DNA from 4 places in the Fictibacillus sp. 5RED26 genome. Region 3 is predicted to be linked to each of the others. Evidence: riboswitches for the same ligand, from Rfam matches in the RefSeq annotation. Region 3 holds a riboswitch; each other region holds the start of a gene.
The links. A riboswitch is a leader RNA that binds a small molecule or an ion and turns the genes downstream of it on or off. The one in region 3 is predicted to bind S-adenosylmethionine.
Positions count from the first base shown of each region.

Region 1: linked by a shared signal. The riboswitch ahead of metK (methionine adenosyltransferase) and the one ahead of IHV10_RS01585 (PLP-dependent aspartate aminotransferase family protein) in region 3 are both predicted to bind S-adenosylmethionine.
Region 2: linked by a shared signal. The riboswitch ahead of IHV10_RS22775 (YezD family protein) and the one ahead of IHV10_RS01585 (PLP-dependent aspartate aminotransferase family protein) in region 3 are both predicted to bind S-adenosylmethionine.
Region 4: linked by a shared signal. The riboswitch ahead of IHV10_RS07445 (bifunctional homocysteine S-methyltransferase/methylenetetrahydrofolate reductase) and the one ahead of IHV10_RS01585 (PLP-dependent aspartate aminotransferase family protein) in region 3 are both predicted to bind S-adenosylmethionine.

Region 1 covers NZ_JACZDU010000004.1:270,936-280,296, reverse strand. Annotated here, with positions in the region: gene IHV10_RS16240 (hypothetical protein) at 1-450, shown strand, start outside; gene ytkD (RNA deprotection pyrophosphohydrolase) at 634-1,113, shown strand; gene IHV10_RS16230 (ABC transporter permease) at 1,123-1,929, opposite strand; gene IHV10_RS16225 (ABC transporter ATP-binding protein) at 1,907-2,686, opposite strand; gene IHV10_RS16220 (ABC transporter substrate-binding protein) at 2,808-3,755, opposite strand; gene IHV10_RS16215 (alpha/beta hydrolase family protein) at 3,916-4,713, shown strand; gene pckA (phosphoenolpyruvate carboxykinase (ATP)) at 4,783-6,366, opposite strand; SAM riboswitch class I at 6,628-6,758, shown strand; gene metK (methionine adenosyltransferase) at 6,923-8,128, shown strand; gene IHV10_RS16200 (glycosyltransferase family 4 protein) at 8,393-9,361, opposite strand, start outside.
Region 2 covers NZ_JACZDU010000001.1:1,439,095-1,443,619, reverse strand. Annotated here, with positions in the region: gene IHV10_RS07495 (sulfite exporter TauE/SafE family protein) at 38-937, opposite strand; SAM riboswitch class I at 1,151-1,255, shown strand; gene IHV10_RS22775 (YezD family protein) at 1,555-1,698, shown strand; gene IHV10_RS07485 (phosphoadenylyl-sulfate reductase) at 1,794-2,501, shown strand; gene sat (sulfate adenylyltransferase) at 2,528-3,718, shown strand; gene cysC (adenylyl-sulfate kinase) at 3,684-4,283, shown strand; gene IHV10_RS07470 (nitrite/sulfite reductase) at 4,308-4,525, shown strand, end outside.
Region 3 covers NZ_JACZDU010000001.1:290,961-300,321, reverse strand. Annotated here, with positions in the region: gene IHV10_RS01585 (PLP-dependent aspartate aminotransferase family protein) at 64-1,854, opposite strand; SAM riboswitch class I at 2,039-2,154, opposite strand; gene IHV10_RS01580 (hypothetical protein) at 2,331-3,440, opposite strand; gene IHV10_RS01575 (nitroreductase family protein) at 3,680-4,327, opposite strand; gene IHV10_RS01570 (hypothetical protein) at 4,417-4,638, opposite strand; gene IHV10_RS01565 (hypothetical protein) at 4,724-5,245, opposite strand; gene IHV10_RS01560 (general stress protein) at 5,353-5,784, opposite strand; gene corA (magnesium/cobalt transporter CorA) at 5,849-6,802, opposite strand; gene IHV10_RS01550 (hypothetical protein) at 7,016-7,408, shown strand; gene IHV10_RS01545 (VanW family protein) at 7,468-8,295, opposite strand; gene IHV10_RS01540 (permease) at 8,502-9,361, shown strand, end outside.
Region 4 covers NZ_JACZDU010000001.1:1,426,772-1,436,132, reverse strand. Annotated here, with positions in the region: gene IHV10_RS07455 (sirohydrochlorin chelatase) at 1-236, shown strand, start outside; gene IHV10_RS07450 (NAD(P)-binding protein) at 252-890, shown strand; SAM riboswitch class I at 892-1,006, shown strand; gene IHV10_RS07445 (bifunctional homocysteine S-methyltransferase/methylenetetrahydrofolate reductase) at 1,071-2,921, shown strand; gene metH (methionine synthase) at 2,914-6,366, shown strand; gene IHV10_RS07435 (serine hydrolase) at 6,698-7,504, shown strand; gene IHV10_RS07430 (YeeE/YedE family protein) at 7,549-8,811, opposite strand; gene IHV10_RS07425 (hypothetical protein) at 8,975-9,361, shown strand, end outside.

The sequences.
Region 1 (9,361 bases), on a different contig from region 3:
GCCTCGGACAAGATTATCACTCAGCCAGTAACGGCTGAAGAAACGAAAGAAAAACAAACTGCTCCTGCATTTACGGAGGATATCGCGAAGAAACAGGCGAATCTCTTTATTGAAGCATTAAAGCAAGAAACGGATGAAAACTATAGGGTTTTAAATTATTCTAATAAAGAAGAATATATGACATACTTAACGAATTTTGTGTCTAAAGATCTAGCTACGTATTATACGGATGGATTATTTGAGGAACGAGAAAGCTCCTTGTATATTATTCCAACTGAACTTCCACCATGGTTAGAAGAAAGTGAACCTGTAATAATTAAACAGCTTTCAGATCATTCTTATAGAGTTCACCAAAAAAATGAGTCTGATCTTTATGGTTCTTATGAAATTACATTAGGATTTGAGTATATGAACGGGAAATGGATTATTACATTTGCATCAGTAGATTAAACATGGGTTTTACCACCCATGTTTTTTTACGATTAGATTGAATAGACTAGGATTGTTACATAATAGAAAGAGGAAGTTAATAGCTCTTTAGAAGTGTACGTATAAAGAGTAGCAATTAAAACAAATGGACTTTAAATGTTGTGAACTTTACAATAAAGGAAACAGTCGAGATGGAGTAGTGTGATGGATATAATTACATTTAAAGATTTTTATAACAACACTGTACAATTGTCGTTTTCAGACCACCCCTTTTCGGATACGCCTAAACATGTGTGGTGTTTGTGTAAATTTAAAGATCAATGGTTGCTGACAGAACATCCGAGACGTGGAATTGAATTTCCAGGTGGAAAAGTAGAACCAGGAGAAACCGCAGACGAAGCAGCAGTTCGGGAAGTTTTTGAAGAAACGGGTGGAAGAGTATCCGATCTTAAGTATATTGGTCAGTACTTTGTCGATGGTAAAGGCGGAAAGATCATTAAGAATATTTATGTTGCGACTGTGGATAAGATTCTTTTAAAACATCGTTATTTTGAAACGAACGGGCCAGTCTTAATGAGTGAGTTACCTGAAGATGTATCCACTGATAAGGCGTTCAGTTTTATGATGAAAGACCAGGTGCTAAAGGAGAGCATGAAATACGCCCTTCTGCATTCCCTGGCCTAGATTGTTAGATCATATTCGGTGTTTAATAAGTTTTCGCTCAAGCCATTCGACTCCTTGATACATGATGGTAGCCATAACGGCAATGATCAAGAGACTCATCAGCACGAGTGTGAAGTTAAAGACTTGGAATCCGTAGATAATCATGTACCCTAAGCCTTGTTTTGAGACAAGGAACTCACCTACGATAACACCTACCCATGACAACCCCACATTTACTTTTAAAGATGATATGATATTCGGAAAACAGGCTGGAAGGATTACCTCCTTAAAGCACTGTTTTTTATTTCCTCCAAAAGATCGAACCACTTTAATATAGTTAGGGTCCACATTTTGAAACGCCGTATAGACGACGAGGGTCGTAATGATGATCGAGATTAAAATTCCCATAGCGATGATTGAACCGAAGTTCGGGCCGATCGCAACGATCAATATTGGCCCTAACGCTACTTTAGGCATGGCGTTTAAAACAACAAGATAGGGATCAAGGACTCTAGATAGAAATGGAGACCACCAAAGCAGGGCTGCAAGTAAAGTCCCAAGCAGTGTACCTAATATAAATCCTAATACGGTCTCGCCTAGAGTGAATATTACGTGAATATAAAGTGATCCATCACTAACCTTTTCTATAAAAAGAGACCCTATCTTCGTTGGTGAACTAAACAGTAAAGGATTGATCCAACCTCGTAGAGAGGCAACTTCCCATAACAAGAAAAAGCTGATAAAAATAAATAGTTGAACAAGACGTATATTTCGATTTTCTTTTCTTATCGATTCAAGATACTCGTGGTGAATCTTACTCTTTATCGTTTTGTTCAATGTGCTCCAACTCCTCCCATATTTGCTGAAAGGTTGCTGAAAAGTCTGGATGCTGACGAGCTTCAAAGGGAGGGAGATCTCTTAATGTTTCTGGCATTTTAAACGTCCTGAAAATACGTCCAGGATTTGTTGATAACAGGATAACAGTATCACTCATCGCGATGGCCTCACCGATATCATGCGTAACTAAGATAGCTGTTTTTCCATGTTCTTTTAGAGTTGAGGATACGAGATCTTCAAGCTTTAACTTTGTTTGGTAATCGAGTGCTGAGAAGGGCTCATCAAGCAAGAGAATCTTAGGCTGTGTAGCGAGTGTGCGAACGAGCGCCACCCTCTGTCTCATACCTCCAGAAAGCTCTGAAGGAAATTTTGTTAATGTATGATCAAGCCCGATCTCTTTAAGAAGTCGTATAGCGGATTGAACGTTTTCTAAGGAATGCTGATTCCTCAGTTTTAAACCAAGCGTTATGTTATCCTGGATCGTTTTCCATGGAAATAGATAGTCTTGCTGTAGCATGTAACCGATTTTTGGGTGCGGAGAAGTAATTTGTTGATTATTCACCATTACCGATCCAACCGTTGGTGTTAATAGACCAGCGATCATAGATAGAAGTGTAGATTTACCGCACCCGCTTGGTCCCAGTAAGGATATAAACTCGCCTTCTTGTACAGAAAGCGAAATATCTTCTAAGGCCGTTGTGGCAGACGTTTTTGAAAAGTAAGTTTGCCCGACAGATTTTAGTTGTAATAAAGCCACGACGATCCCTCCTGATTTTTTATTTGTAATCTCAGCAAATCATCAGTAAAGCTTCTCGTGTAAAAATGCAACAAGAAGCTCATTTTTGTAGCCGTCTCATTATGCAGAGACGTAAGTTCTCTTATTTAATGGCTTTCTTAGCTATTTGAGTATCAACAAGAATGTTATAATCCACTTTCTTCGGAAGTTCTCCCGCTTCATCCATAATGGTCTGTAAGTTGTTCCACTCTTCTTCATCTAATATCGGGTTAAGAGCGAAACTGTGTTGATTCTTGTATCGGTCCACAACGGTTTCAATAAGTTCCACAGGGGTATCTTCAAAATATGGTGCGATTACTTTTGCGATCTCTTTTGCCGAATGGTTCTCGACCCATAACTGCGCTTTATATAAGCCTTTTGTAAATTTCTCCAATGTTTCTTTGTTTTCTTTTATATAGCTTTGTTTTGACATGAATGTTGTATAAGGAATCTTCCCGGACTCTGCACCGAACGAAGCGACAATGTGCCCAATTCCTTCTTGCTCAAAAAGACTTGCTTGCGGCTCGAATAATTGAACGTAATCTCCAGTTCCAGATGCAAAGGCGTTTGCAATATTGGCAAAATCAATATTTTGAATCATTGTTAGATCATTCTTAGGATCGATTCCGTGTTTCTTTATTCCAAACTCACCTGCCATCTGTGGCATTCCACCTTTACGCTGACCTAAGAAAGTACTGCCTTTTAATTGATCCCACGAAAAGAATTCCGGCTTTTTCCTTGCAACCAAGAAAGTACCGTCTGTCTGAGTGAGTTGTGCAAAGTTAATAACAGGGTCAGTCGATTCTTGTGCATGTACATAGATTGTTGTTTCAGAACCAACGAGTGCTACGTCTGCTCCATCAGATAGAAGAGCCGTCATCGTTTTGTCGCCGCCCCAGGTCGTAGTCAGCTCAACGTCCAAACCTTCTTCTTTAAAAAAGCCTTTTTCTATGGCAACATATTGTGGAGCGTAAAAAATAGATCGTGTTACTTCGGCGATTCTGATCTTATCTTTTTTAGGGCTTGAGGTATTGCACCCTGCCAGTAGCATGGAGAAAGCTAGTAAACAAGTAAAAAGTAGCATTAGTTTTCTTTTGAAATATTTCATCTTGGATCCTCCTGCACATAGGAATGAAGTCATGACTTTTATGTAATAATGTATGTGATTGGTGCAAATGTGTGTTTGCCCACAAAAATAAAGGAGTGTAGGAATGAAAAAGGCAAAAATGATAGAGTGGCAGCGATTTCCTTCTCCGCATCCTACCATTCGTTTGTATGTAGTTACTTATTTAAATGATGGGTTAAAAATAAAAGGACTAGCAGCATTACCAGAAGGGAAAGGACCTTTTCCGGGTTTCCTTTATCTCAGGGGCGGAATCAAGTCCGTTGGCATGGTCAGAATTGCTAGGATCATTCAGTTTGCCTCACAAGGATTTGTTGTGATGGCTCCCTATTATCGTGGAAATCTAGGGGGGGAAGGCAACGAAGATTTTGCTGGGGAAGATCGAACAGATGCATTTGCAGCTTATGAAGTTTTGAAGCAGTTTCCAAAAGTAGATGAAGAGGACATTCATGTGTTCGGATTTTCTCGTGGCGGTCCTATGGCCTTGTTTACGGCAATGAAATATCCTGAGATACGTTCTGTCGTAACATGGGGCGGTGTGACTGATATGGCTATCACGTATGCAGAGAGAGAGGATCTGCGCAGGATGATGAAGAGAGTTATTGGAGGAACACCAGAGAAATATCCAGAAGAATTTGAATGGCGATCGCCGCTTAATTATTGTGAAGAATTAGATACACCCTTACTTTGCGTTCACGGTATGAAGGATGAGAATGTAACGGTCGAACACACACTTAAGATAGAAAAAAGATTAAAAGAACTCAAAAAGCCATGTGAAACATGGATCTATCCGGAGTACACCCATTATTTTCCTCCAAAAGAGAACCGGAAGATTACATATGCTTTATGCGCATGGATGAAAGGACATGGAAAAGGAGCTGAATGAGATTTTAGCTCCTTTTCATAAATGAAAAAAACCTTCCATCGCTAGAATGGAAGGTCATTATTCCGTGTATTAAACGAGCGGTCCAGCTTTAGAAATCTCAGCTGATACAGACTTGAATTTTTCAAAGTTCGCATTAAATTGACCAGCAAGTTCTTTCGCTTTCACATCATAAGCGTCTTGATCACTCCATGTTTTCTTCGGTTGAAGAACTTGGTCTGGTACCCCAGGGCAATGTGTTGGGATATGAAGCCCAAAAATAGGATCTACTACTGTTTCAACTGAGGCAAGTTCGCCTTCTAGAGCAGCCAGCACCATTGCACGTGTATGACCTAGGTTCATACGACTTCCAATACCGTACTCTCCACCAGACCAGCCTGTGTTAACAAGGTAAACTTGAACGTTGTGCTGATCAATTTTCTTGCCAAGCATCTCAGCATAAACGGTAGCAGGAAGTGGCAGGAATGGTGCGCCAAAGCAAGTTGAGAAAGTAGCTTGTGGTGATGTTACGCCTCTTTCTGTTCCTGCAAGTTTGCTCGTGTATCCTGATAGGAAATGATACATCGCTTGTTCTTTAGTAAGTTTGCTGATCGGAGGCAGTACACCGAATGCATCAGCAGTTAAGAAGATGATTGTATTCGGGTGTCCTGCGACACTTGGTTGAATAATATTAGGAATAGCATCAACAGGATAAGCAGCACGTGTGTTTTCTGTTAGTGAAGAATCTTTATAATCCGCTTCTCTTGTAACGGGATCGATCATAACATTCTCTAAAACGCTTCCAAAACGAATCGCATTCCAGATCTGTGGTTCTTTTTCTTTAGAAAGATCGATTGTTTTAGCATAACATCCACCTTCGATATTAAAGACACCGGTGTTAGCCCAACCATGCTCATCATCTCCGATTAAGCGACGGTTCGGATCTGCTGATAATGTAGTTTTACCAGTACCAGATAGTCCGAAGAATAAAGCTACATCTCCTTCATTCCCAACGTTGGCAGAGCAGTGCATAGACAGAATGCCTTTTTCAGGAAGGATGTAGTTCATGACAGAAAATACAGATTTTTTGATTTCACCTGCGTACTCAGTACCACCGATAAGGACAATTTTCTTTTCAAAAGAGACGATAATAAATGTTTCTGAGTTAGTTCCATCTTCAGCCGGATTAGCTTGAAATCCTGGTGCTGAAATCACTGTGAATTGAGATTCATGAGAACCTAGCTCATCGTGGTTCGGGCGCACAAACATTTGGTGAGCAAAAAGGTTATGCCATGCATACTCGTTAATTACTTGGATAGGAAGGCGATACTCGCGGTCCGCACCAGCAAACCCTTTAAATACGAATAGTTCTTCTTTATTGCTTAAGTAATTGAGTACTTTTTTGTATAATTTATCAAAGTTTTCTGGTGAAAATGGTTTATTTACCTTTCCCCAATCGATTGAATCTTTAATGGAAGCATCTTCAACGATAAATTTATCCTCAGGGGAACGGCCTGTGTATTTCCCCGTTGTAGCTTGAAGTGCTCCTGTGGATGTAAGGATGCCCTCGTTGCGTTGAAGAGATTTTTCTACTAAAACCGGAACAGGTAAGTTCTGGTGAGTTGTTTCACGGGTCACAAGATCGTTTAAGGTTGTCGTAAATTCCAATGTATTCATATGAGACAGTACCATCCTTTATCCTAGAGTGATATATTCGAAAATTAGTATAACACATTGATTTAAATAATGTATACTATTTTATGAAAGTGCATCAAAAAAGTTCTTACTTCTGAAAAAAAGAACAAAATGTTGTGAATTATCCATCTTATTTAAAACGCTTTCATTCTATAGAATATAATACTCCAAACTTATTGCTATTCATAGGGTTTTCTATTGACAGAGGTGAAGCATTACGCTATCATATTTCGAGAACGGCTACTCTTATTCTGAGTAGGTGGAGGGACAGGCCCTATGAAACCCAGCAACCGACATGAAAGTGGCAATAATAACGCTACTGGAAATGAAAAGGTGCTAACCTGCAAGGTGAAAATAACCTTGGACAATAAGAGGTTGAAGGCATTTTGGTTTTATAAACCTTTTCCCTCGTGAATGTATGTGAGACAGGGAAGGGCTTTTTTTATGCCTTTTTCAGGTTAAGAACATAAACTGTGTAAAATAGATAAGAATAAAGTACCGTATCATACTCAAAAGCAGTTAAAGGGAGGATATTAACTTGTCCAAAAAAGTTAGTCGTCGTTTATTTACATCAGAATCCGTTACAGAAGGCCATCCAGATAAAATCTGTGACCAAATCTCAGATGCGATTCTAGATGAAATTTTAGCTAATGATGCAAATGCTCGTGTAGCATGTGAAACATCTGTAACTACAGGTCTTGTACTTGTTGCAGGTGAGATCACAACTTCTACTTATGTAGATATCCCAAAAGTTGTACGTGAGACAATTAAAGAAATCGGTTATGACCGTGCCAAATATGGTTTCGATTCTGAAACATGTGCAGTACTAACTTCTATCGATGAGCAATCTGCTGATATCGCGATGGGTGTTGACCAAGCTCTTGAAGCAAGAGAAGGTTCTATGACAGATGCTGAGATCGAAGCGATCGGTGCAGGTGACCAAGGTCTAATGTTCGGATATGCTTGTAACGAGACAGAAGAGCTTATGCCTCTACCAATCTCACTAGCTCATAAATTATCTCGTCGTCTTACAGAGGTTCGTAAGTCTGAAGAGATTCCTTACTTGCGTCCAGATGGAAAAACTCAAGTAACTGTTGAATATGATGAGAACGACAAACCTGTTCGTATTGACACAATCGTAATTTCTACTCAGCACCACCCTGAGAACACACTTGAAGAAATTCAAAGAGACATCAAAGAAAAAGTAATCACGCCGGTTGTTCCTGCTGAACTAATCGACGAGAACACAAAATACTTCATCAACCCAACGGGCCGTTTCGTAATCGGCGGACCACAAGGTGATGCTGGACTTACTGGCCGTAAAATCATCGTAGATACATACGGTGGATATGCTCGTCACGGTGGTGGTGCATTCTCTGGTAAGGACGCAACTAAAGTTGACCGTTCTGCTGCTTATGCTGCTCGTTATGTTGCTAAAAACATCGTAGCATCAGGTCTTGCTGACAAAGTTGAAGTTCAGCTTGCTTATGCAATTGGTGTTGCTCAACCAGTATCAATCGCTGTAAACACGTTTGAAACAGGTAAAGTTTCTGAAGAAGTTCTTGTAGAACTAGTTCGCAACAACTTCGACCTTCGTCCGGCTGGAATCATTAAGATGCTTGATCTTCGCCGTCCGATCTACAAGCAAACTGCTGCATACGGCCACTTTGGACGTACTGACATCAACCTTCCTTGGGAGAACACAGATAAGGCTGCAGAGCTTAAGAAACAAGCAAATATTTAATAACATGTTAAACCAGACTTCCTTTTGGGAGTCTGGTTTTTTTAGTTATTTTAGAAGATTATGTCGAAAATCGGATAAAAAATTTTATGTACGGAATTATTCGCTAGTTTTACGGATAAATGTTTTTTATCTGCGGATATAATTGTAATTACCTCGTAAAAAAAATTGTGTATCTTCCAAACGAACATCTTAATCGCTAATGTTCATTTGGAAGATACGTTTATTTTATCCTCGTATTTTCATATCTTATTAACTATTCATCTGCTACGCAATGATCGTTTTATTTTTATTTTTCGTATAAATAACTTCTTCATACTGCATTAAAAGGTTCCCGAAAATAGCTGACCAAGATTGAGTCATCGCATAATTTCTTGCTTTTCGTTTCATAGAGCCTAAGAGCATAGGATCTTCCAAAATAGAAACGATATTTTGTATGAATGAATCAGCTTCTCTAGCTTTGCAGATTCTACCCGTTACACCGTCTTGAACAATTTCAGCTACTCCGCCAGAATCAGACACGATAGCAGGTAACCCAGAGGCAGCTGCTTCTAAAACAACATTGCCGAACGTCTCTGTAGAAGAAGGGAAGACGAAAAGGTCGGCTGAAGCATAAACCCGCGCAAGATCTTCTCCAGATAGATAGCCTGCACATGTTACATTGCTATATTCAGTTTCCCACTGTTCGACATCACGTCGACTTGGTCCGTCACCCACAATCAGCCAATGAACATTCTCGCTCAAAGGGGATGGCAGCTTATCTATCATTTCTTTGAGGATGTTTAGATCCTTTTCAGGTGCTAGTCTTCCCACGAACAAGAAGATATACTTCTGTGTGATCTTATATTCTTCACGAACATGGAAATCTCGATTTTGAGGTGTGAACATCATACAGTCAACTCCTCTGGACCATATTTCAATAGAAGTAAAGCTTTTTGTGTATAAAATCTTCCGTGTTTCTTCACTTGGAACAAAGATCTTTTCAAAAGGTTTATGAAACCATTGCAGATAACGCCAGAGCAAGGGGGATAAGAAATCTAGATGGTAGTAAGCAAGGTAGCGGTCAAAATGAGTATGATAGGAGGCAACCATGGGAATGCTTTCTTTTTTACCGTATCTCATTCCGAACAGACCAATATTAAAAGGAGTCGCTATATGGAGGAGATCAGGTTTAAATGTATTCAGTTCATCGTTCAAGGCTTTAAACTGAGGTATGGCAAGCCTGCACTCTGGATA
Region 2 (4,525 bases), 1.1 Mb from region 3:
GAATATTGAATTAAGATTTATAATACATAGGTCATTATCAATAGTCAACTGAATTTTTTAAAAATTTCGGATTTTTATTTTCTGGATTGCTTTTTATCGCATAGATTATCCCTACTGCCCAAAACGCAACAAGAACAAAGTAGATTGAGAATAACGTGTTATTTGATACACCAAGAGTATGAAGAAGTGTTCTAGTGTTGGTAATAATAATCAGTCCTCCCACCAATACTCCGAGTATGTGAGAAGGAATGAGACGGACTAACCATGCGGCAATAGGAGCTGCAATCACTCCTCCGAGCATTAATGCCCCTACCCACAGCCATTCTACTTGTTCCCAGCCGAGGGCGATGAAGAATCCAATTGAAGCAGATACAGCTACAGCAAATTCGCTCGTATCTACAGACCCAATCACTTTTCTGGTTTTCATATCCTGTTTTGCCATAAGGACCGGAGTGGTGACCGGGCCCCAGCCTCCTCCACCTGTAGCATCTAAGAAACCTGCTAATAATCCAAGTGGAATAAGTTGTTTCTTCGTAAAGGGTTTACCATTCGCTGTTGCTTTCTTTTCTCCAAGTTTAAACAGAAAACGATATAAGATATAAATCCCAAGGATAATTAGAAAGATAGAGATATATGGCTTTACTAGATCTCCAGGAAGGTTGCTTAAAAAACAAGCACCTACAAATGCTCCGATTGAACCCGGCAGAATTAACCGAGTAACAACTTGACGATCAACGTTTCCGAATTTAATGTGTGAAGCGCCGGATGCGGCAGTGGTTACGACTTCGGCAAGATGTACGGACGCAGATGCAGCCGCAGGAGCAATTCCCGCCACTAAGAGCAATGAAGTAGATGTAACCCCATAAGCCATACCAAGTGAACCATCAATCAACTGTGCAACAAGACCAATTAGAGCCAATACGATTAACTTTTTCATAATCTTCCTCCTCAAAATAAAAAGGCCCTTAACAAGAAGTGTTAAGAGCCTTCGGTTTACCGATCAGCGATACGGATTAAATTTTAGTTAATACTATATGATTCAAAAACATAAAAAGTCAACTGTTTGTTTAAATTTTTTGTAAAAATAGAAAAATGAAAAAATAGGTCTTGATATCCATTTCAGATATGTTATGATTTTATAAAATTTAAACTCTTATCCAGAGTGGTGAAGGGAACTGGCCCGATGAAACCCGGCAACCTGCGATTGTAAGGTGCTAACTCCAGCAGAATGTATTTACATTTTGGAAGATAAGGTAATATGTTTACCTCCACTATCTTTCCGAAATGGGAAGGTTTTTTTGTTTTTTGGCTTTTGTTGCTCTTGAAAGTGGTTGATATCCGTTCCAGGATGCTCGCTTTCCGGGGGGCGTGCGGTGAGCCACCTCGACACTTTGTGTCCTTAGGTGTCTCACCTGTCCCGCTGATCCCCCAGGAGTCTCGCACCTTGCACTCCAATCAACTTTTCAATGAAGCCAAAACATAAATCAACAAAAAACAACAACTTTTTGAAAGAGCCTTTGAAAAGATATGAATGTTAGAAAGGGAGGCAGTGGAGTGGCGAACGAAAATAGTGCAAACGATTTTCTTCCTCAGCTTCAACAAATGCTGAGCAGTATTAAATTTGGATCAATCACTTTGGTCGTTCAAGATGGAAAAGTGATTCAGCTTGAAAAGAACGAGAAGATAAGAATTAAATAATTCGCTGACTAGAAAACTAGAGGCGGTTTTAACGAATGGGCAAAGCCCTAAAAACGTTAAAGCCGCTTTTTTTATGGCGAAAAGGAGGTAGCAGATTGCTAACGTACGAAACATGGGACGAAAATACCCGTGATTTTGATAGTGAAAACCCCACAAAAGGCGCGCTGCATGCTTTGAAGTGGGCTTATGAAACGTATGAAGATGATCTGGTTTATGCGTGCAGCTTCGGAATTGAAGGAAGCGTCTTAGTGGATCTTGTTCATCAAGTAAAGCCCCATGCTCAAATTGTTTTCCTTGATACCCATCTGCATTTTCTAGAAACGTATGAAGTTATTGAAGAAGCGAAGAAAAGATATCCATCTCTTCGCATCAAATTGAAAACACCGACTTTATCTCTTGAAGAACAGGCGAGTAAGCACGGTGAAGAGCTTTGGAAATTAAATCCTAATCAATGCTGCACGATTCGAAAAGTGATTCCTTTAGAAGAAGAACTAAACGGAGTAACAGCCTGGCTTTCAGGTCTACGCCGTGAACAGTCACCTACCCGCCAGAACACGCAATTTGTTAATCGGGACGGGCGATTTAAAAGCATCAAGATTTGTCCGCTCATCCATTGGACGTGGAAGGATATATGGCGATATGCACATAAACATGACTTGCCGTATAACAAACTACACGACAATGGGTATCCAAGTATAGGCTGCGAGCCATGTACACAGGCAGCTGTTAACGCAGACGACCTTCGTGCCGGTCGATGGTCAGGTACAGGAAAACGAGAATGCGGGCTTCACGAGAATAAATAGAGAAATACTAGGAGGAGAGAGACATTATGAGTACGCCACATGGAGGGCAATTAATCACTCGGTTCAAGCCTGAAACACCACATTACAACCTTAAAAAAGAAATTATTCTTGATGCAACTGCACTCAGCGATCTTGAATTGATCGCGATTGGAGCTTATAGTCCTTTAAAAGGATTTTTAAACCAAAAAGATTATCAATCCGTTGTCCACGATATAAGGCTCAGCGATGGAACGGTTTGGAGCTTGCCCATCACGTTACCGGTAGATTCTGATACAGGATCAACACTTATAAGAGGTGAAGAAGTTCGTTTAACATACGATGGTGTAACCTACGGGATTCTTAAAGTAGGTGATGTTTATACTCCTGTTAAACAAATTGAAGCAGAGCGAGTTTATAAGACATCCGACCAAAATCATCCAGGAGTTAAGAAGCTGTTCGAACGACATTCTGTTTATGTAGGTGGCGAGATTACACTTGTTAGACGTATTAAGAAAAATTTGTTCCAAGAGTATCATCTCGATCCGAGTGAAACGAGAAAACGATTTAACGAATTAGGTTGGAGCACCATAGTAGGTTTTCAAACGAGAAATCCCGTTCACCGTGCTCATGAATATATTCAAAAAGCCGCACTTGAAATTGTAGACGGACTCTTCTTAAACCCGCTAGTAGGGGAAACAAAGTCTGATGATATACCAGCTGATGTTCGAATGGAAAGCTATCATGTTCTTCTAAAAAACTATTATCCTATTGACCGCGTGTTTCTTGCTGTATTTCCTGCAGCAATGCGATATGCAGGTCCTCGTGAAGCCATTTTTCATGCGATTGTCAGAAAAAATTACGGCTGCACACACTTTATCGTAGGTCGCGATCATGCTGGAGTAGGAAATTATTACGGAACGTATGAAGCACAAGAGATCTTTTCACAGTTTACAGAAGATGAGATCGGCATCCAAACGTTGTTTTTTGAACATAGCTTTTATTGCAATAAATGCGAAGGTATGGCTTCTTCGAAAACATGTCCACACCCAACGGAAGAACATGTCATCTTATCTGGAACTAAGGTAAGAGAGCTTCTTCGTAATGGAGAACTTCCACCTAGTACGTTCAGCCGAAAAGAAGTAGTAGAGGTATTAATAAATGGACTAAATCGAAATGATGCAAATCATAGAATAGGAGATTCAAATGAGCAAACCGCACAATATCATTTGGCACGATAGTTCAATTTCAAAAGAAGCTAGGCGAAAACAAAACAACCATTCCAGTTTTGTACTTTGGTTTACTGGTCTCTCAGGTTCTGGCAAATCAACTATCGCCAATACGCTCGCAAAAGAACTGTACGAGAGAAACATCCGAAACTATGTATTGGATGGAGATAACATTCGTAATGGATTAAACCGCGATCTTTCATTCTCTGATGAAGATCGAAGTGAAAACATTCGACGCATTTCTGAAGTATCAAAGCTTTTTGTAGATAACGGAACAGTCGTACTTACAGCTTTTATCTCTCCCTTTATACAAGATCGGGAAATGGCGAAAAGAATCGTTTCAGAAGAGGAATTTATAGAAATTTTTGTTTCATGTCCGATTGAAGAATGTGAAAAAAGAGATCCAAAAGGTTTATATAGCAAAGCGAGAAAAGGTGAAATTCCTGACTTTACTGGAATTGATTCACCTTATGAAGAACCGATTTCACCAGATTTCACCATATATACTAACGAACAAAGCGTTTCTGAGATTGTAGAGAGCATCTTAAATCTTCTGGAAAAAAGGAAGCTGATTTAACTAAATAAAAAGGAGAATGAGAGAATGGCATATGAAAAGACATGGGCAGAAAATCCGAAGATTAATAAGACCGAACAAAAAAAGCTCGTAAAAGACGGCTTGAAAATATTTGAAGATATTCCTTATTACGCAGAAAACGGCTTCTCCTCTATCCCAAAAGAAGAATGGGATAGTTTCAAGTGGGCAGGGCTCTATCTGCAGCGTCCTAAAGAAGATGGATATTTTATGATGAGGGTCAATGT
Region 3 (9,361 bases):
CTACAATCAACAAGCAAAGAATCATTAAAGCAAAACCTAAAAATGAATCGGCTATCTCTATTTTTAAAGTTCACACGCATACGTTGAAATGGTACCTCTTAGTCGTTGTGCTTCTTTATACGTGCATCTGTTATGCACCACATCAATACCAGCTTCTTTCGCGATTTTTGCAGCCTCTGGTGAGATGACACCTTCTTGCAGCCAGAACACTTTTGGTTGTGTGACCGCTGCTTCTTTTGCGAGCTCGATCGCTGCTTCTGGACTTCTAAATACTTGAACAACATCTATCGGAAACGGAATGGATTTTAAATCTGGATACGCTTTTTCATCAAGCACTTCGGTTTCTCTTGGATTAACAGGAACGATCTTATAGCCAAGTCGCTGCATCTTTCTAGCTAATCGATGGCTAGGTCTTGCAGGATTGGAACTGAGTCCCACGATCGCTAGCGTCTTAGGTCGTTGAATTTCCTGTCCATTCTCAACTGCTCTATAAAGTGATGATTGCAATGCCCAACGAATGACACCTTCGTCATTAATCGTGATTTCTGTTTTATCCGCTCCGATTCCTGTAGCCGTTTGTATCGCACGATCAAGATCATTCGTAAGATCTTTTACGGATTCAAGTCCGATCGACAACCGAATTAGTTCTTCTGTTACGCCTGTTGCTACTAATTCGTCTCCGCTCAGCTGTTGATGAGTGGTAGAAGCAGGGTGGATAATCAATGATTTTGCATCACCAACATTTGCAACATGTGACCATAATGAGATGTTGTTAATGACCTTACGTCCTGCATCACGCCCGCCTTTAATTCCAAAGTTTACGATCGAACCAAAACCGTTGCTTAAATATTTTTTCGCAAGCTCATGACTTCTGTGCGAAGAAAGACCAGGATATGAAACCCAATCTACTGCTGGATGTTTTTCCAGATGCTCCGCTACTTCTTGTGCGTTCTTCGCATGTTTTTCTACTCGTAGATGCAGTGTTTCTAAACCTTGTAGAAGGAGAAATGCATTGTGTGGACTTAAACAAGCTCCGAAATCTCGTAAAAGCTGAACGCGTAATTTAGTCGCGAAAGCCAATGTTCCAAAATCATTCGCGTATCTTAATCCGTTATAGCTGTTATCTGGCTCAGTGAATCCTGGGTATTTATCTGAATTCCAATTAAAGCGTCCTCCATCCACTACAACACCGCCAATTGCGGTTCCATGTCCGCCGATCCATTTTGTAGCTGAGTGGATTACGATGTCCGCTCCAAAGCTTATTGGCTTTGTGACATATGGTGTTGCAAATGTATTATCGATAATTAGAGGTACATCGTTTTCATGCGCAATATCTGCCACTGCCTCAATATCTAATACGTTAAGACTGGGGTTCCCGATCGTTTCAGCAAAAAATGCTTTCGTGTTTGGAGTAACCGCGTTTCGGAAGTTCTCTGGATCCTCTGCATCAACAAACTTTACGTTGATTCCGTATTTCGGAAGAGTAGTAGAAAATAGGTTGTAAGTACCTCCGTATAGATTCGTAGCTGCAATAATTTCGTCTCCTGCGTGTGCGATGTTTAAGATGGCAAGCGCGATAGCTGACATACCAGAAGAAGTAGCTACAGCTGCAACACCATCTTCTAGAAGTGCAACTCTTTTCTCAAAAACATCAACAGTTGGATTTCCGATTCGGCTGTAGATGTTTCCTGGCTCATCAAGCGCGAAAAGGCTTTGCGCATGGTCTGTATCAGAAAAAACATAGGAAGTAGTTTGATAGACAGGTACCGCTCGTGATCCTGTCGTTGGGTCAGGCGCTTGGCCCCCATGTAATAGCAATGTTTCAATATCGTATCCGTCAAAAGATTTTGTCATTATAATCGCTCCTTCTCATTATTCAAATAAAATCTATAGGAAAACTAGGGATAAAGATTAATGCTTTTCCCTTTTGCTATATTCAATTTTTAAAATGAAATAAGTGACTAAGTGATGTTTGTGCTTGAAGTATGATAAGGGGAAAAAGAAAAACCCCCTTCCTAAGAAGAGGGTTTTGGTCCTCCTCTTATCTTTCAGATCAAAAAAGATCTGTAGGAATTGGCACCTTTCCAAACCAAATGTGGTTTGTTGGTTGCCGGGCTTCATCGGGCCTAGTCCCTCCGCCTCTCTGGATAAGAGATATTCAAATTATGTTTAACACATTAACGTGCTGATGTTTACTTTGTTCTTGAATAGGATTATAGAGTAAGATGTTTTAGAAAGTCAACCGTTTTTTGAAAAATCATAAAAGTTATACAAATGAATGAGTGTTCAACTGTCAGCTTTGAATTAAGATTATGCCCATGCTATGCCGGTTATGCTAACTTTGTTCCACTTTTTTCATCAAACCATTGAAACTCTTCGATTTTTTTTACAAGTTCCGCTATTCGATTGGCAATGGCTTCTCTTTCTCCGTAACGAATTTTCTGTTCGGACGATAATTCATCAATCTGAAGTAGTTGCCAATGAGTTACAGTTAGATCCGTAAGTTGAATAAACTCTTCTTGTTTCACTCGACGCTTTACATCTAGATCTCCGTTAGAATAACCTTCTAAAAATCCGTCAGCTATTCTTTTCAAACGGTCTTCAAAGCGATCAAATTCATGTCGTGCATAACGCGGTGCATTAAAAAATGTTGGAAACAACGTTCGATAATTATTAAGAAAATTCCCAGCAAGCGAATCTCCGCTATATAAGATTGGTACAGGATCAATCAAACAGACAGTGCCATCTGAATGCAGCAATATATTCTCTGGAGATGTATCTTGATTAGTAAGTACAACCGTATGATCCGTAATCTCTCTATCCTCCATGCAAGCATGTAGGTCTACTAAAGCTGATGAAGAAATGGCCCCCTCATACGTTTCTATAAATTTCTTGAAATCATCTATGTATTCATTGTTTTCTTCTTTCATAGATTCTGAAACATCTGATTGAAATTTGCCTGCAATATGTTTACCGTTCCATGAGAGATAACCAAACCCTTTTAAGCCATGATGTGCAGTATTCATCTTGCGAAAGAACTCACCAACTTCCGCTCCAATATGAAACGCTTCTACAACCGTTAGTTGATCTAGCTTGATTGCTTTCCCCGCATAAGATTCCACGGTAAACGTTCTGCCTTTTTCTACATGATAATTGAAAAAGGCAGGGCAGATTCCTGGTTTAACTTGGTTTGCTAGCTCATAGTATGCTCTAGTCGCTGCATATTCTGAGTGCATGGCTTCTTCATCAAACTCAACGTTCTTTCCATACGCCTCTGTTTTCGGAAAACGAACAACCACAGCATCTCCAGTGCGTAGCTGAACAAGATAAGCAAGATGCCAAGCCCCTTCACCTAAATACTGAACCTGAGTCGGATCTTTAAGTTCCTCTAATCCACTTTTTTGCAGTGCATAATCAATCAAGTCAAATGTCTCTTTCATAAGAAGTTCCTCTTTCTATAATTGAAAATACGTTACATGAAACATATATTCGGTATATGTCGAAAAAAATCCTTTTTTCTTAAGATTAATTGTAGGTCTGAAGTCTTATAGAGGGGTATGAGAGGGGTTCAAGGGGGCATTTCAAAGCGGTGATTCTTGCACTTTTCATATGGCGCTCGTCCAGTGTGCTTGTCAGCCGCTGGACGAGCTTTTTAAGAATTTTACAGAACCAATTGTCATCAATCTACATATGTGACGATTTCTTCTACAGCTTTTCTTGCGAGTTTTTTCGGTTGATCTTGTGGATGTCCAAGTGAAATAACCATGTTGATCTGTTTCTTAGACGGAATTTCTAAAAAGTCTCGAATCGCATCTTGCGCAAGCAATACGGGACCAGTCATCGGGCAAGTCCCTAGTCCGCGCGCATGGGCTGCGAGCATCAAGTTTTGAATCGCCAAGCAGCTGCTCTTGATTCCTTCTTCTTCCCAGACTGATTCTTCGGCAAGTTCGATCGGATCAAATATTTTTTCACGAAACTTAGATTCGTAAGGAGTGGCTAAACAGATAATCAGCACAGGTGCTCCAGAGAACGCCGTTGCATAAGGGCCGAAAGAGCGCGTCAGCAATTTCGCTTCCTTCGTTTTGCCGTTCTCTTCAGCTCTTGCAGCCAATTTATGAATAGCATCCCACGTCATCTCTTCAATTTTCTTTACTTTATCTTTGTTTCGGATCACGATAAATTCCCACGTTTGTGAGTTCGTGTCGCTCGGCGCATAGCGGGCACAATCCATGATTTCATGAATGTCTACTTCAGCAACTGCTTCATCCGTAAACTTTCGGACACTTCTTCTGCCGTGCACGATTTCTTTAAAATCTTCGTATTTCATGATTGTCTCCTCTGGCACATGTATTAGATATTCTAAATGTATTATACAAAAGATTGGAACTCTCTACAAAATACGTAAAAAAACAGTGCCTATTTTGCACTGTTCTCTGGTTCAATTTCTTTTTTAGTTTTTATTCTTAATCCGATTAAAATGAGTGAAGCTCCTAATAATACACTTACAATATGGATAGGATCCATATTAAGTGACTCTTTTTGAACATTTAACTTCTCAACATACATTCCTAGCAGATAGGTACTGATCAGAACGATTAACCCGGCGGTAATTAAACCTGCTTTCACATATGGCTTCATGGTAAAACCACCTTTTCCCTTTTACATTTAACATATTCTTAGGAAAAGATAGAATACCTTTATTCTTTAAAACAAATTTGCATAACTAATTAGCTTTTGCAAGATTCATACGCTCTTCAACAAACGAACGCACTTCATCCTCAGCTTTTTTCTTGATTACAAATTCTACATATCTTTCACCCGTATGAAAGCGAACTAAACCCCAGCTTGGATACCCTGGGTTTTCAGCTTGAAGTCCCGTGATCCAATCCACTGAATCAATCTGATTCCAATCATAAAATTTTGTTGCCGATACAACGCCTTTCTTGCCGATTGCACCGCGCCATATTTGAGTAAAATAAAGCAGTGTTAGGAACACCAGTAAACAAATCATTAAAACATTAACAGGCATCGAAAGTTTCAACAGACCGAATCCTTGTGTGATGATGACCACAATCATAATCTCATGCGTCCAAAAGTTTTTCTGTGTATACTCTCCACTATAAGAAAGTCCATAGACCGGAACAGCTCTTTTTTTGTCTATCACATTTTTCAAAAGGTAATAAACGGCTGCAATGATTCCTATCACGATTAAGATTCCAAAAAACACATTTAAGAAGAGCTCCATGTTTTATCACCCCACATATCTTATATATATAAATACGATTATGTACTGGAAAAAGTTTCAAAACAATAAAAAAGACACCTTCTGAAGGTGCCCTTTAAATCGTGGTTTTATTTTCGTTCAACCATAACTAAGATCTTACCATCTTGTAAATCTTGCATATAACTTTCCGCATCACTTTCCGCAACGTCCATGTTTTGAAGAATTTCCTTCATATCCGCTTCATCATGATCAAACATGGAAGCAAAAGGTCCAGCTGCAAGAAGTGGTCCGATACCTGGTACTCCGAGGCCAGGGACTGCAATCCCTCCGCCAATACCGGTTAGAAAACCAGCAATCGTACCATATGTTGCACTATCTGCATCATCTTCAGTAATTTTTCTTTCGTTTACATGTGTTTCATCGGCAACATGATCAACCATCTCATCATCTTTCGCAACGATTGAAATATCAGATGGATGATATCCTTTTTCGACGAGAGCTTTGATTGCGCCAACCGCTTCTTCTTCTTTTAAATATGTACCGATAATATCTTTTTTCATTTGGTTTCCCTCCAAACGGTTCTTTACAAGTAGGTTCCCCTGTTAAGCATTTTTTAAACGAAACTCAATCCTGCTCGAACCAACCTTTTTTCTTAAACCAAATGGACATAATTGCCCCTAATAAGACCATGAAACCTAGTACATAGAAGTAGCCATTCTTTGTTTGCAGCTCTGGCATGTTTACAAAGTTCATTCCATACAGACCTGCAATGAATGTTAACGGCATGAAAATAGTTGTGATTACAGTTAATGTTTTCATAATATTATTCATACGGTAAGAGTTAAGAGAGATGTAATTATCACGTATATCTGATGTCATCTCTCTGGCTGATGTCATCATATCTGTCAAACGCAATAGATGATCGTATATATCATGAAAATAGGATCTTTCATCCGCATCTAAACCTACTCGTTTTGACTCGAGCATACGATACAGCAACTCACGCATAGGTACAACTGTTTTTCTTAATGTTAAGAGATCTCCTCTTATATCAAAGATCTGGTTAATGATTTTAGGTGCTTCGTCATCTTCATTGCTTTCAATAGAAATTACTCGTTCTTCTAATTCATGCATGATAGGAAAATACATATCTACCAGTTTATCCATAAGCTTGTGAACGAGTTCATTTTTTCCTAGTTCAGGCGGAACACTCTCTAGTCTACTTAAATAATCCCACACAAAATCAATCTCTGGTACGTTTGTTTTATGAAAAGTGACAACACAGTTTTTCGTTGTGAAAATATCAACCTCAGTTGCTTCGAGTGTCTTTTTGTCAAGAGCGTGCACCACATAAAACAGGTGATCTTCATAAAATTCAACCTTTGGTCGTTGCAAGGCATTCACACAGTCCTCAACAGCAAGAGGATGGAAGTCAAAAAAAGTGCGCAATAAATTGGTTTCACCTGATGTCGGACAGTCAAAATCCACCCAGAACCAATCAGGCTTCATTTCATTGATTTGTCTAAACGGCGGATTAATGATTACTTTATGATCGATGATAGCGATTGTTCGGACCATGATTACACCTTCTTTCTCTTATTATCATTTCCCTAATTTCTTTAACTTTTATCAGTGATTTGAAACATTTAAATAGGAATGCGGCATTTATATACAATAAGCTATGCTTTTTATTTTGACAATAAAAAAACGGTCGACTAAATGGTTAATAAACAAGCTGTATTTTTCCTTATTTTGTTAAAATTATAGTTATGTATGAAAGGAGCGATCGTGTTGAAAAAGAGGATCGTGATATCTTTTGTTTTCGTTTTGTTGGTATTTTTAAGTGTCACGATTTATCAATATGTGGTGAAGAAAGATCGTTACTCATCGGTTTCAATAGTTCCCGAGCAGCGCAACGACCTTCCTCTTTATGAAGGATTAGAATTTCAAGAACATCATTACTTGATGAAGGGTAACCATTGGTATGATATCTATGAATTTTATAGAGACTCTCTACCTAGTCATGGCTGGAAGCTCGTTTTTAAACAAGCTTCTATAGAAGGCTGGGGAGGGTTTATGTTGAGATTTGAAAAAAATAATAAAGAACTACATATTGATGGTGGCTGGAACCCATATGCTAACGAAACAGAAACTATATTTGACCTTAACCCTGTTCAACATTAGAAGAAATAGATCAATTAAGCTTAAAAACCCTTAGCCACAAAAACGGCCAAGGGTTTTTACTACGCTTCTTTTTGACTAGTTTCTAGTAATGGTTCATACATCATGATGGCATGATTCTCTGTTACATATTCATCATCGATCTCTTTTCTTTGACGGTTAAATACTTTGCGATGAATAGAGTTATGCCTTAAATATCCACCCCAGTAAGCCGGCGTGATCCAATGTTCTTTTTCATACACTTGATACGATAGCAAAGGTTCTTGGTCTGTCCGCCATTCTCCTACGAGATGAGTATCGGTTAAGTATAGAAGAAGCTGATAAGGCTGATTCGTCGTGTTCTTAATTTGAAGGTCTAGGTAGTTATAAGCACAAGTCGCTCCGCTTCCAAACGGCTGGGTGCGCTTCGAATCTGGAAACACATCATAGCTGTGACGATGTCGCTCTGTTACAGAGAGCGGAGTATGCAACGTCATCCAATAGATTAAGTTCGACAGCTGACAAAGTCCTCCCCCGGTTCCCTTCTTAAACTTTCCGTAAAACAAAACCATACCATCTACGTACCCTTTCGAGCGTGTTGTCGTTCCTATGCTTTTCCAATAAGAAAAAGTCTCCCCAGGCTGGATCACGGTTCCGTTTAAATGTTTGATAGCAATCCTCAGGTTTTTAACTTTGTTATGCTGATACCACATGTCTACATCTTTTAATTTGCGAAGAAGAATAGTCTGATGCGAAAAATGAACAAATGGTAGCTGTTCGCTCTTTCTTGTTTTGGCATAAGTCTTTTCATCGGTAATCCATTCTATATACCTTTTAAACATATAATATTTTTTTCCTAGCGAGATTCGAAAAGCCGAACGCCGCTTCGGGCGCAGGTCAAAATGGTTCATTTATTTACTCCTTTTGCTCAATCTCATTATGGGAAATAAATTGTTTGGGGTCAGACCCCATTTCCCATTATCTTCTAATTCTTCATTTACCATTTATTTTCCTGTGGATTATGCGTTATAGTGTGGATATTGCTTAATAAAATTTTACTTCATAAAGTTTATATTTTATGATGATAGGTAGTTTATTGATTTGGAGGAATTATCGGATGCTCGACAAATCGTTTTTACAGATGAATACCGTGTTTATAAGCATCCTCATCGAAGCACTTCCATTCGTTCTTATTGGTGTGCTCATTGCAGGTGTCATACAGATGTTTGTCACTGAGGAGATGGTGGCACGCATCATGCCCAAAAATAAGATAGGTGCTGTTTTGTTCGGAGCTGTTCTAGGTGCGATTTTTCCCGCATGTGAGTGTGGAATCGTTCCAATCACAAGAAAGCTGATCGAAAAAGGTGTTCCTGTTTTTGCGGCTATACCTTTTATGCTTACCGGTCCGATCATCAACCCCATCGTATTATTCTCGACGTATGTTGCATTCGGCAACAGATGGGATGTCATGATCTACAGAGGTGGACTGGCCATGATTGTTGCTGTCTTATTAGGTTTTATTCTTGCCGTTCAATTTAAAAATGTAAAAGTACTAAAGAATGAAATAGGTGCTGTTTCCCGTCCACCGTTTAACGACGAAATGGCAGCAACGGTTACAGCAACAAAAGTTTCTTTTTATAACAAACTGAAAGGTACGTTCGTCCATGCTGTAGAAGAATTCTTCTCTGTCGGAAAGTATTTAGTGATTGGTGCATTGATTGCAGCGAGTATGCAAACGTACGTGAAAACATCAACACTTCTTGAAATCGGGCAAGGTGAAATATCATCTTCTCTTGTGATGATGGGACTAGCGTTTATACTCTCTCTATGTTCAGAGGCTGATGCTTTCATCGCGTCTTCATTTCAAAGCACGTTTACCATCGGTTCCATCGTTGCGTTTCTTGTTTATGGTCCGATGCTTGATGTGAAGAACGTCCTGATGATGCTAGCTGCATTTAAGAAAAAACTAGTGATAAG
Region 4 (9,361 bases), 1.1 Mb from region 3:
TTGAAAAAGCACTTTGGAGTAGCAGTGAATTATATGAGCAAGTTATCGTTGTGCCTTACCTTCTATTTTCAGGACTATTAATAAATGGAATGAAACATACGATAATTCGCCATCAGCAGCAGACCACACAAAACGTAACTCTTTGCGAGACGCTTGGCTACCATCCTATTCTGAAAGACGTTTTACTCACACGAATACATGAAACACTTGAAACAAAGAAGTATGCATGTTCTTAAAAAGAGAGGAATGCTATGTATCCTATTCACATAAATTTGTCAGGTAGAACGGTTGTAGTAGCTGGCGGTGGTCTAGTAGCACATCGTAAAATTAATGATTTATTGAATGAAGAGGCAATAATTACAGTAATCAGCCCAGCAGCTGTCAAAGAAATTCAAGAATGGCATGCTGAACGAAAGCTGACTTGGATCGAAAGAGAAGTGGAACGTGCTGATTTGGAAGAAGCGTTTCTAATCATTGCTGCAACCAATAGTAAAGAGATTAATTCTTGGATTGCAGAACAAACAAGTTCGAAACAGCTTGTGAATGTTGTTGACCAACCAGACCTGGGTAACTTTATTGTTCCTAGTGTCGTAAAGAGAGGGAAACTCATTTTATCAGTTTCTACTTCTGGAGCTAGTCCAAGTTTATCTAAATCGATAAAAAAAGAGCTTCAACAAAAATACAGTGAAGACTATGAAACGTATTTAGATTTTTTATTTCAATGTAGATCGATCATTAAGAAGGAATATCCGGAAAAAAATCGAAAAGACTTATTAACAAAGTTAACAGATCGGTCCTTTTTATATAACGAAGAAAAGCAACGCGCGTATAAACAGGAATTATTAAAGAAAATAGATCGCAATTTAGTAAACGAACCAATAAATGAATAAATCCTTATCAAGAGAGGTAGAGGGAGCGGCCCTATGAAACCTCAGCAACCAGCAGCTACTAGCTGAAAAGGTGCTAATTCCTGCAAGTTCAATTCTTGAACTTGTAAAGATAAGAAGACCCCGACGCTCAAAAAGTCTTCTTTTATAGAAGGCTTTTTATTTTTTATATAGGAGGCTGTCATGAGTTTAATCACAGACTTAAAACAAAACAAGATACTAATCGGTGATGGGGCGATGGGAACCCTTCTGTATTCGTACGGATCCGACTTTTGTTACGAAGAGTTAAATCTTTCTCAAGAAGAGCAGATCTATAATATCCATCGTGCTTATTTAGATGCAGGTGCTGATATCATTCAAACCAATACGTATGCAGCGAACTATTCAAAGCTCGAACGCTATGGACTTCAAGATCACGTAAAAGAGATTAATAAAGCGGCTGTTCAGATCGCCAGAAAAGCTGCTCATAAAGAATATGTTGTAGGTACGATCGGTGGCATACGCGGTATAAAACCATATAGCATTTCTCTTGAAGAGATCAAGCGCAGTTTTCGCGAGCAGCTGTATTGTTTGTTGATGGAGAATGTAGATGGCATCCAATTAGAAACCTATTATGACCTAGAAGAATTAGAAACGGTTTTAAAGATTGCTAGAAAAGAAACATCACTTCCGATTATTGCTCAAGTGTCATTACAGGAGGTCGGCTTTATGCAGGACCGCACTCCCATTTCAGAAGCTTTGACCTCTTTAGAGAACATTGGTGCTGATGTTGTGGGATTAAACTGTCGTCTAGGGCCGTATCACATGCTGATGACACTTGAAGAAGTTGCATTACCAAATCAGGCAATTCTTTCAGCGTTTCCTAATGCATCGCTTCCTTCTTATACAGATGGCCGTTTTAATTATGAGGGGGATGCTGACTATTTTAAAGAATGTGCCCATTTGTTCAGGCAGCAAGGAGTTCGTCTATTAGGAGGATGCTGTGGTACGACACCTGCTCATATACATGCCTTCTCTAGTGAACTAAAAAACTTAGCACCTGTAACAGAAAAAGAAGTGAAACAAAGAAAACGAAAGATTGTGATTCAATCAGCATCAAAATCTAACTATGTACCTCTAAGTGAAGAAGTAAAGAAAAGGCAATCCATAATTGTTGAATTAGATCCACCACGTAAATTAGATACGTCACGTTTTATGGAAGGAGCAAAGGCGTTAAAAAAAGCGGGAATCGACGCACTTACCCTCGCTGATAATTCACTTGCATCACCACGTGTTTGTAACGCTGCATTAGGGTCGATTGTCCAATCCCAACTTAATCTTCGCCCGCTCGTTCATATTACGTGTCGCGATAGAAATTTAATCGGTCTTCAGTCTCATTTAATGGGGCTTCACACGCAGGGCATTCATGAAATACTCGCTGTAACGGGAGATCCTGCAAGCGTCGGAGATTTCCCAGGTGCGTCTTCTGTATATGATGTCACGTCATTTGAACTGATCAAGCTCATCAAGCAGTTTAATGAAGGATTATCTCTATCAGGAAAAGAGCTTGGAGAAAAAACATCTTTCACGGTAGGAGCTGCTTTTAACCCTAACATCCGATCCATCGATAAAGCCGTTGAGCGGTTAGAGAAGAAAATTGCATACGGTGCAGACTACTTTATCAGCCAGCCTGTATTTTCAGAGCAAAGACTTATTGAAACGTATGAGGCAACAAAACATATTGATAAACCGATCTATATTGGAATCATGCCTTTAACCTCTTCCCGCAACGCAGAGTTTCTTCATCATGAAGTTCCCGGCATCAAACTATCGAACGCTGTGCGTGACCGCATGGGTAAGTATACAGATGATCCAAAACAAGCGTGCGAAGAAGGCTTATCAATTGCGAAGTCGTTATTAGACACAGCTATGGAACTCTTTAACGGCATCTACTTGATCACACCATTTATGCGTTACGAACTAACCGTTGAATTAGCACGATATACACGAGCGAACTCTCCATCACTTTTATCCAGGAGGTCACAGAATGCCTAAGTCATCAATAGAAAAACAGCTAAAATCAAAGATTTTAATCATGGATGGCGCGATGGGAACGATGCTTCAAGAAGCCAATCTCACTCCAGAAGATTTTGGCGGTGAAGCGTATGACGGTTGTAATGAGTATTTAAATGTAACGGCACCCCATGTTATCGAATCCATTCATTATAAATATCTTGAGGCGGGCGCTGATATCATTGAAACGAATACATTCGGCGGCACGAATCTTGTACTGGATGAATACGAACTAGGATATAGAGCATATGAGATCAATAAGCTTGGAGCAGAAATTGCAAGAAAAGCAGCTGATGCTGTTTCAACAGAACACTGGCCACGTTTTGTTGCGGGCTCACTCGGACCAACGACAAAAACGCTCAGTGTTACGGGCGGAACGACGTTTGATTCGTTAAGAGATGCTTATGCTGAACAAGCACGAGGATTGATTGACGGAGGTGCAGATCTTCTTCTCTTAGAGACAAGCCAAGATATGCTCAATGTAAAAGCTGGCTTTCTAGGAATCGAGCAAGCTATTGAACAAACGGGAAGAAGAATCCCGCTCATGGTTTCTGGAACGATCGAGCCAATGGGAACCACACTTGCGGGTCAGTCAATTGAGGCTTTTTATATATCGTTAAAACACATGAATCCTCTTGCCGTTGGGTTGAACTGCGCAACAGGACCTGAATTCATGCAAGATCACATTCGCTCTCTATCAAGTCTGTCTACATCAGCAGTGAGCTGTTATCCGAATGCAGGACTACCAGATGAAGAAGGAAATTATCATGAAACACCAGACTCATTGGCTACTAAACTATCTGGGTTTGCAGAAAAAGGATGGCTGAATGTGGTGGGTGGTTGCTGCGGTACGACACCTGCTCATATTAAAGCATTATCAAAAGCTATGAAGAACTATCAACCACGTGACTTGCAAGTAAACGAAACTCATATGGTTTCAGGAATCGAACCATTCATTTACGATGACCCAACGTTAAGACCGATCATGGTAGGAGAAAGAACAAATGTTATCGGTTCACGAAAATTCAAACGGTTGATTGCTGAAGGGAAGTTTGAAGAAGCGGCTGAAATTGCAAGGGCTCAAGTAAAAGGCGGTGCTCATGTACTCGACGTTTGTTTAGCTGACCCTGATCGAGATGAATTAAGTGATATGGAAGCGTTTATGAAAGAAGCAGTTAAGAAGGTTAAAATTCCCTTTGTGATTGATTCTACTGATGAAGATGTTATCGAGCTCGCTTTAAAGTATTCACAAGGTAAAGCCATCATCAATTCTATTAATTTAGAAGACGGTGAAGAACGTTTTGAAAAAGTGATCCCGCTTCTTCATAAATATGGAGCGGCAGTAGTGGTTGGAACGATTGATGAGATTGGAATGGGCGTTTCGGCTGAGCGGAAATTGGAAATCGCAAGAAGATCGTATGACCTATTAGTAGAAAAATATAAAGTCTCACCGTCAGACATCATTTTCGATCCGCTCGTTTTTCCAGTGGGTACAGGTGATGAACAGTACATTGGCTCAGCGAATGCAACGGTTGAAGGCATTCGCCTGATAAAGGAACACTTTCCACAATGCTTAACCATTTTAGGAGTCAGTAACGTATCATTCGGATTGCCACCGGTCGGACGCGAAGTATTAAATGCAGTGTATCTCTACCATTGCACAGGAGCGGGACTTGATTACGCGATCGTAAATACTGAAAAGTTAGAACGTTTCGCTTCTATTGCACCGGAAGAAATTGATATGGCAGAAAATCTATTATTTCGAACAACAGAGGAAGCATTATCTACTTTTACTGATTTTTATAGAGGAAAGAAGAAAGAAACAAAATCAAAGCTGCCTGATATGAGTTTAGAAGAGCGGCTTCAATATTATATCTTAGAAGGTACGAAAGAAGGACTAATTCCAGACTTAGAGATCGCATTACTAAAGTATGCTACTCCGTTAGGCATCATTAATGGTCCTTTAATGGATGGCATGAAAGAAGTGGGCAGACTTTTCAATGAGAATCAGTTAATCGTTGCAGAAGTCCTGCAAAGTGCAGAAGTCATGAAAGCATCCGTTGCTTATTTGGAACCTTACATGGAAACGAATGATGAATCTGCTTCAAAAGGAAAAGTGTTACTTGCGACAGTTAAGGGTGATGTTCATGACATCGGTAAAAACCTTGTAGACATCATACTAAGCAACAATGGATTTAAAGTGGTAGACCTAGGGATCAAAGTAACGTCACAAACGTTAATTGAAGCGATTAAAAAAGAAAAACCAAATATTATCGGACTATCTGGATTGCTCGTGAAATCTGCTCAACAGATGGTGTTAACGGCAAACGATATGAGAGAAGCGAACATCTCAACACCCATTTTAGTTGGGGGTGCTGCATTATCAAGAAAGTTCACAGACACTAAGATATCGAAGGAATACGAAGGAATGGTTCTTTATGCAAAAGATGCGATGGAAGGTCTCTCGTTTGCCAATCAGATTCAAACACCAAAAGAGTTCGATCGACTGGCTGTGGAGTTTGCAGAGAGAAAAAAAACAATAGCTCTAAACTCTGAAATCAATGAAAGCTCTGCAGGGGTTGCAACTGCTGTTAGAGTCCGATCAAAGGTTTCAAGAACTGCTCCCGTTTTTGTTCCGAACGATACGGAAAGACACATTTTAAAAAACTACTCACTCTCACATATTCAGCCTTATATCAATCTACAGATGCTGCTCGGACATCATCTTGGCATAAAAGGTAAAATAACTAGGTTGCTTCAAGAAAAGGACGAGCGGACCCTTGAAATGAAATCATTGATTGATCTTCTGTTAAAAGAAGCGAAAGAAAAGAATTTGATTCAACCTTCAGCTCTATATCAATTCTTTCCAGGACAAAGTGATGGAGAAAAGATTCTGATCTATGATCCGATTGATCAAAGAACAGTCGTAGAAACGTTTGACTTCCCAAGACAAAACAAAGAGCCTTATCTTTGCATTGCAGATTATTTACGGTCAAAAGAAAGCGGGAAAATGGACTATGTTGGATTCTTTTCAGTTACAGCAGGGACAGGTATTCGTGAACTTGCTGCAGAATATAAGAAAGAAGGACGATTTCTTGAGAGCCATGCACTTCAAGCATTAGCTTTAGAAACGGCAGAAGGGTTCGCCGAACTTGTTCACCAACAGATGCGAGATCGCTGGGGCTTTCCTGACTCGGTAGATTTTACAATGAGAGAACGATTTTCCGCTCGTTATCAGGGACAAAGGTTTTCATTCGGTTATCCGGCTTGTCCAGAACTAGAAGATCAGCAAAAGTTATTTAAACTGATACAGCCAGAAGATATTGGTATTCAACTGACGGATGGGTGCATGATGGAGCCTGAAGCATCTGTTTCTGCGATTGTTTTTGCTCATCCCGAAGCACGGTATTTTAATGTGTTAAGTTAGAATAAAGCACCTGATTGAAGTTTCAGGTGCTTTACATCGTCATAACTCGTCCAGTACGTATCTATTCTGGAGAATGAGAGTGATTAACCTTAACTTGAAAAGCATCTCTAAGAGCATAAGCAAGCTGTAAACCAGAGGTACCGCTTCCGACAATACAAATCTGTTTCTTCAAGATTATCGCTCCTTCTATGTATTTTTTATTAACATAACATTGAACTCGTAACGCTCTCAGTCTATTTTTGATTCTGAATTTTGTAAATGAGACTTTTTTTAAAAATTCATATAGGTACAAATTAAAAGAACGCGTGTTGAAGAAAGCGGGGAAGCGGGTATGATAAATCAAATCGAACAGTCGTTATCTGAATTATTATCTTCTGGCAAAGGGATGTATGGTTGTTCTTTGTATGATCTTAAAACAAAAGAGAGTTTTGCTTTTCAAGAAAATGAATCCTTCTATGCTGCTAGTATTATAAAGGTTCCTATCATGGCTGCTGTTTTTGCACACGCATATGAAGGAAAGTGCCGTTTAAAGGATAAAATTCAAATTCATGAAGAAGACTTTGTACCTGGCGATGGTATTTTGAAGCATTTATCTGCAGGTATGGAATGGACAATTTATGATCTACTTGTGCTAATGGTTATTGAAAGTGATAATACTGCAACAAATGTCTTGATTGATTTAGTAGGTATAGAAAACATAGCATCACATATGACACGATGGGGATTCAGAACGAGCCAACTGAATCACAAGCTGCAAATTTCACCCGACAGAAAACCTGGTGAATTCAACATTATAACACCGAATGAAATAAATCAGTTTTTAATCCATTTAGCATCAGGTAGAGTTGTTTCCATGAATGCATGTGACAGGATGATCAAGATTCTTAAACAACAGAAGATGAATGATTTACTTCCGAGTTTACTTCCCAATGAAGAAGGTGCAATTGGAATGATTCCGAATTGGGAAGCAGCTCACAAGACAGGCTATGTATCAGGGGTGGAACATAATGTAGGATTATTCTATTTTCCAGGTCATACATACGCAATTTCTATATTGAGTAGAAACGTTCCAAACCGAACTGAATCTAAGCGGATTATGGGGAAAATCGGAAAACTACTATTCGAGGTTTCAAGATAAGAAAAAAGCTAATGGATGCTTGTAATCCATTAGCTTTTTCTATATTAACAGATTGAATCTGTAGATTTAGGATTCTTCAATCCGAATAAAGGTCTAATAAACAGTGCTAAAAAGGTGCCGAACATCGCCATTACAGCCCAGACCCAGCCATGAAGACTAAATGAGGCAATGCCACCAAAGTATGCCCCAATATTGCAACCGAAAGCTAATCTTGCGCCATATCCCATTAATAGACCACCAACAATAGAAGCACCTGCTACTCCTGGCTTGATTTTTCCAGGCTTAAAAGTTCCTTGAAATGACGCCGAGATAAACGCGCCTAGCATGATACCGAAATTAAGAACACTCGTAGAATCAGAGAGAACACTCTTAGTAAGAGCTTCGCCATTAGGTCCAGCAAAATAACCCCAGCTGGAAACATCCACGCCAGTTTCCATTAAGAACTTGCCACCCCATAGTGCAAATGCTGATGTAATACCCCAAGGATTTCCTCTGATCGTTAATACTAAAGCATTAAGTAAAGCAAGAACAATTGCAGCAGTAAACAACGGCCAAGATCCACGAAGAATCTTTTTCCAACCAACAGTAGTAGGAAGAGGCTTCATCATTGGAGGATTTTTCTTTTTAGAGATTAATATTGTAATCCAATAGATCAATGCAAATAGTGCCATCTGAAGTATCCAAGCACCAAAGTATCCAAAACCAGTTGTTTCTGCAAGGGAAATCGGCTTAAATGATGGTGTTTCTTCCATCCAAAATGTAAAATGATAAGCTCCCAATAATGAGCCTGCAATAAAGGAAAGTAGAGTCAAAACCATTGATGAGGAGCCACCGCCTAATGAATAAAGCGTACCAGATGCACAGCCATTTCCAAGCTGCATACCAACACCAAACAAAAAGGCACCAAAGATTACACTTACACCAACAGGTGAAACGTATCCTTTAGGATCTGTCCCAGTAAAACTAAAACCAGTACTTAAAATGATTGCAAATAATGTGGTTGCAACGGCAAGCATCAGCATATGTGCTTGAAGTCCTTGAACGTTGCCGACTGATACCAATCTACGAAATGCTGAAGTAAAGCCGAATCGTGCATATAGCAAAGCTCCACCAAGCGCTAACCCAATTATAAAAAGGCTACCTTGTGTCCAGTTCGCAACTTGAACTGTAAATAAAAGCAAAATCATTGCTGCAAGGATTCCAAAAAATACATAAGTCCTTTGCATAGGCTGTAATTTCGCTACAACAGTGGTAGGTTGAAATGCTCGTTGTTTATTTGATGAAAGATAAGTCTCATTTTGTTCCATAACTATAAAACCTCCAAATCCAATGAGTTATGTCGGATTTAAAGCATTATACTATGAATCCATAAATATGAAAAGTTATTTCGATTTATTCCACTATTGTCCATATCGAAAAAGTGAGATCTTTCATTAAATAATATGAATAGGGATGAAGGGAGACTGCAAAATGGCTAAAAGAAGAAATCACTTTCATAATGACTGTTTTTCATGCGATGATTTGAATAGAGCAGGACTTGGTACTGGAATCGCAGTAAAAGAAATATCTTTCCAACCGTTAACAACAACGACTACAACTTTTCCAATACTAATAACACTTGATGATGCAGTAACGACTACTGGTATTGAATTTTTGAGAAACGGTGTAGCTTCAGGTTTACAAACTACAACAGGCGGTGTCTATGACATAGCATATTTAATTAGTTCCACAGTTACAACTACAACTGGAGTGGCAAATACACTTTTATTTGAACTTGTTACGAGCACAGGGAGGGTAATTGCAGATTCAACGTCAACTCAATTCTTTCCAGCCGCTTCACCAGCAGGATTTTCAGCG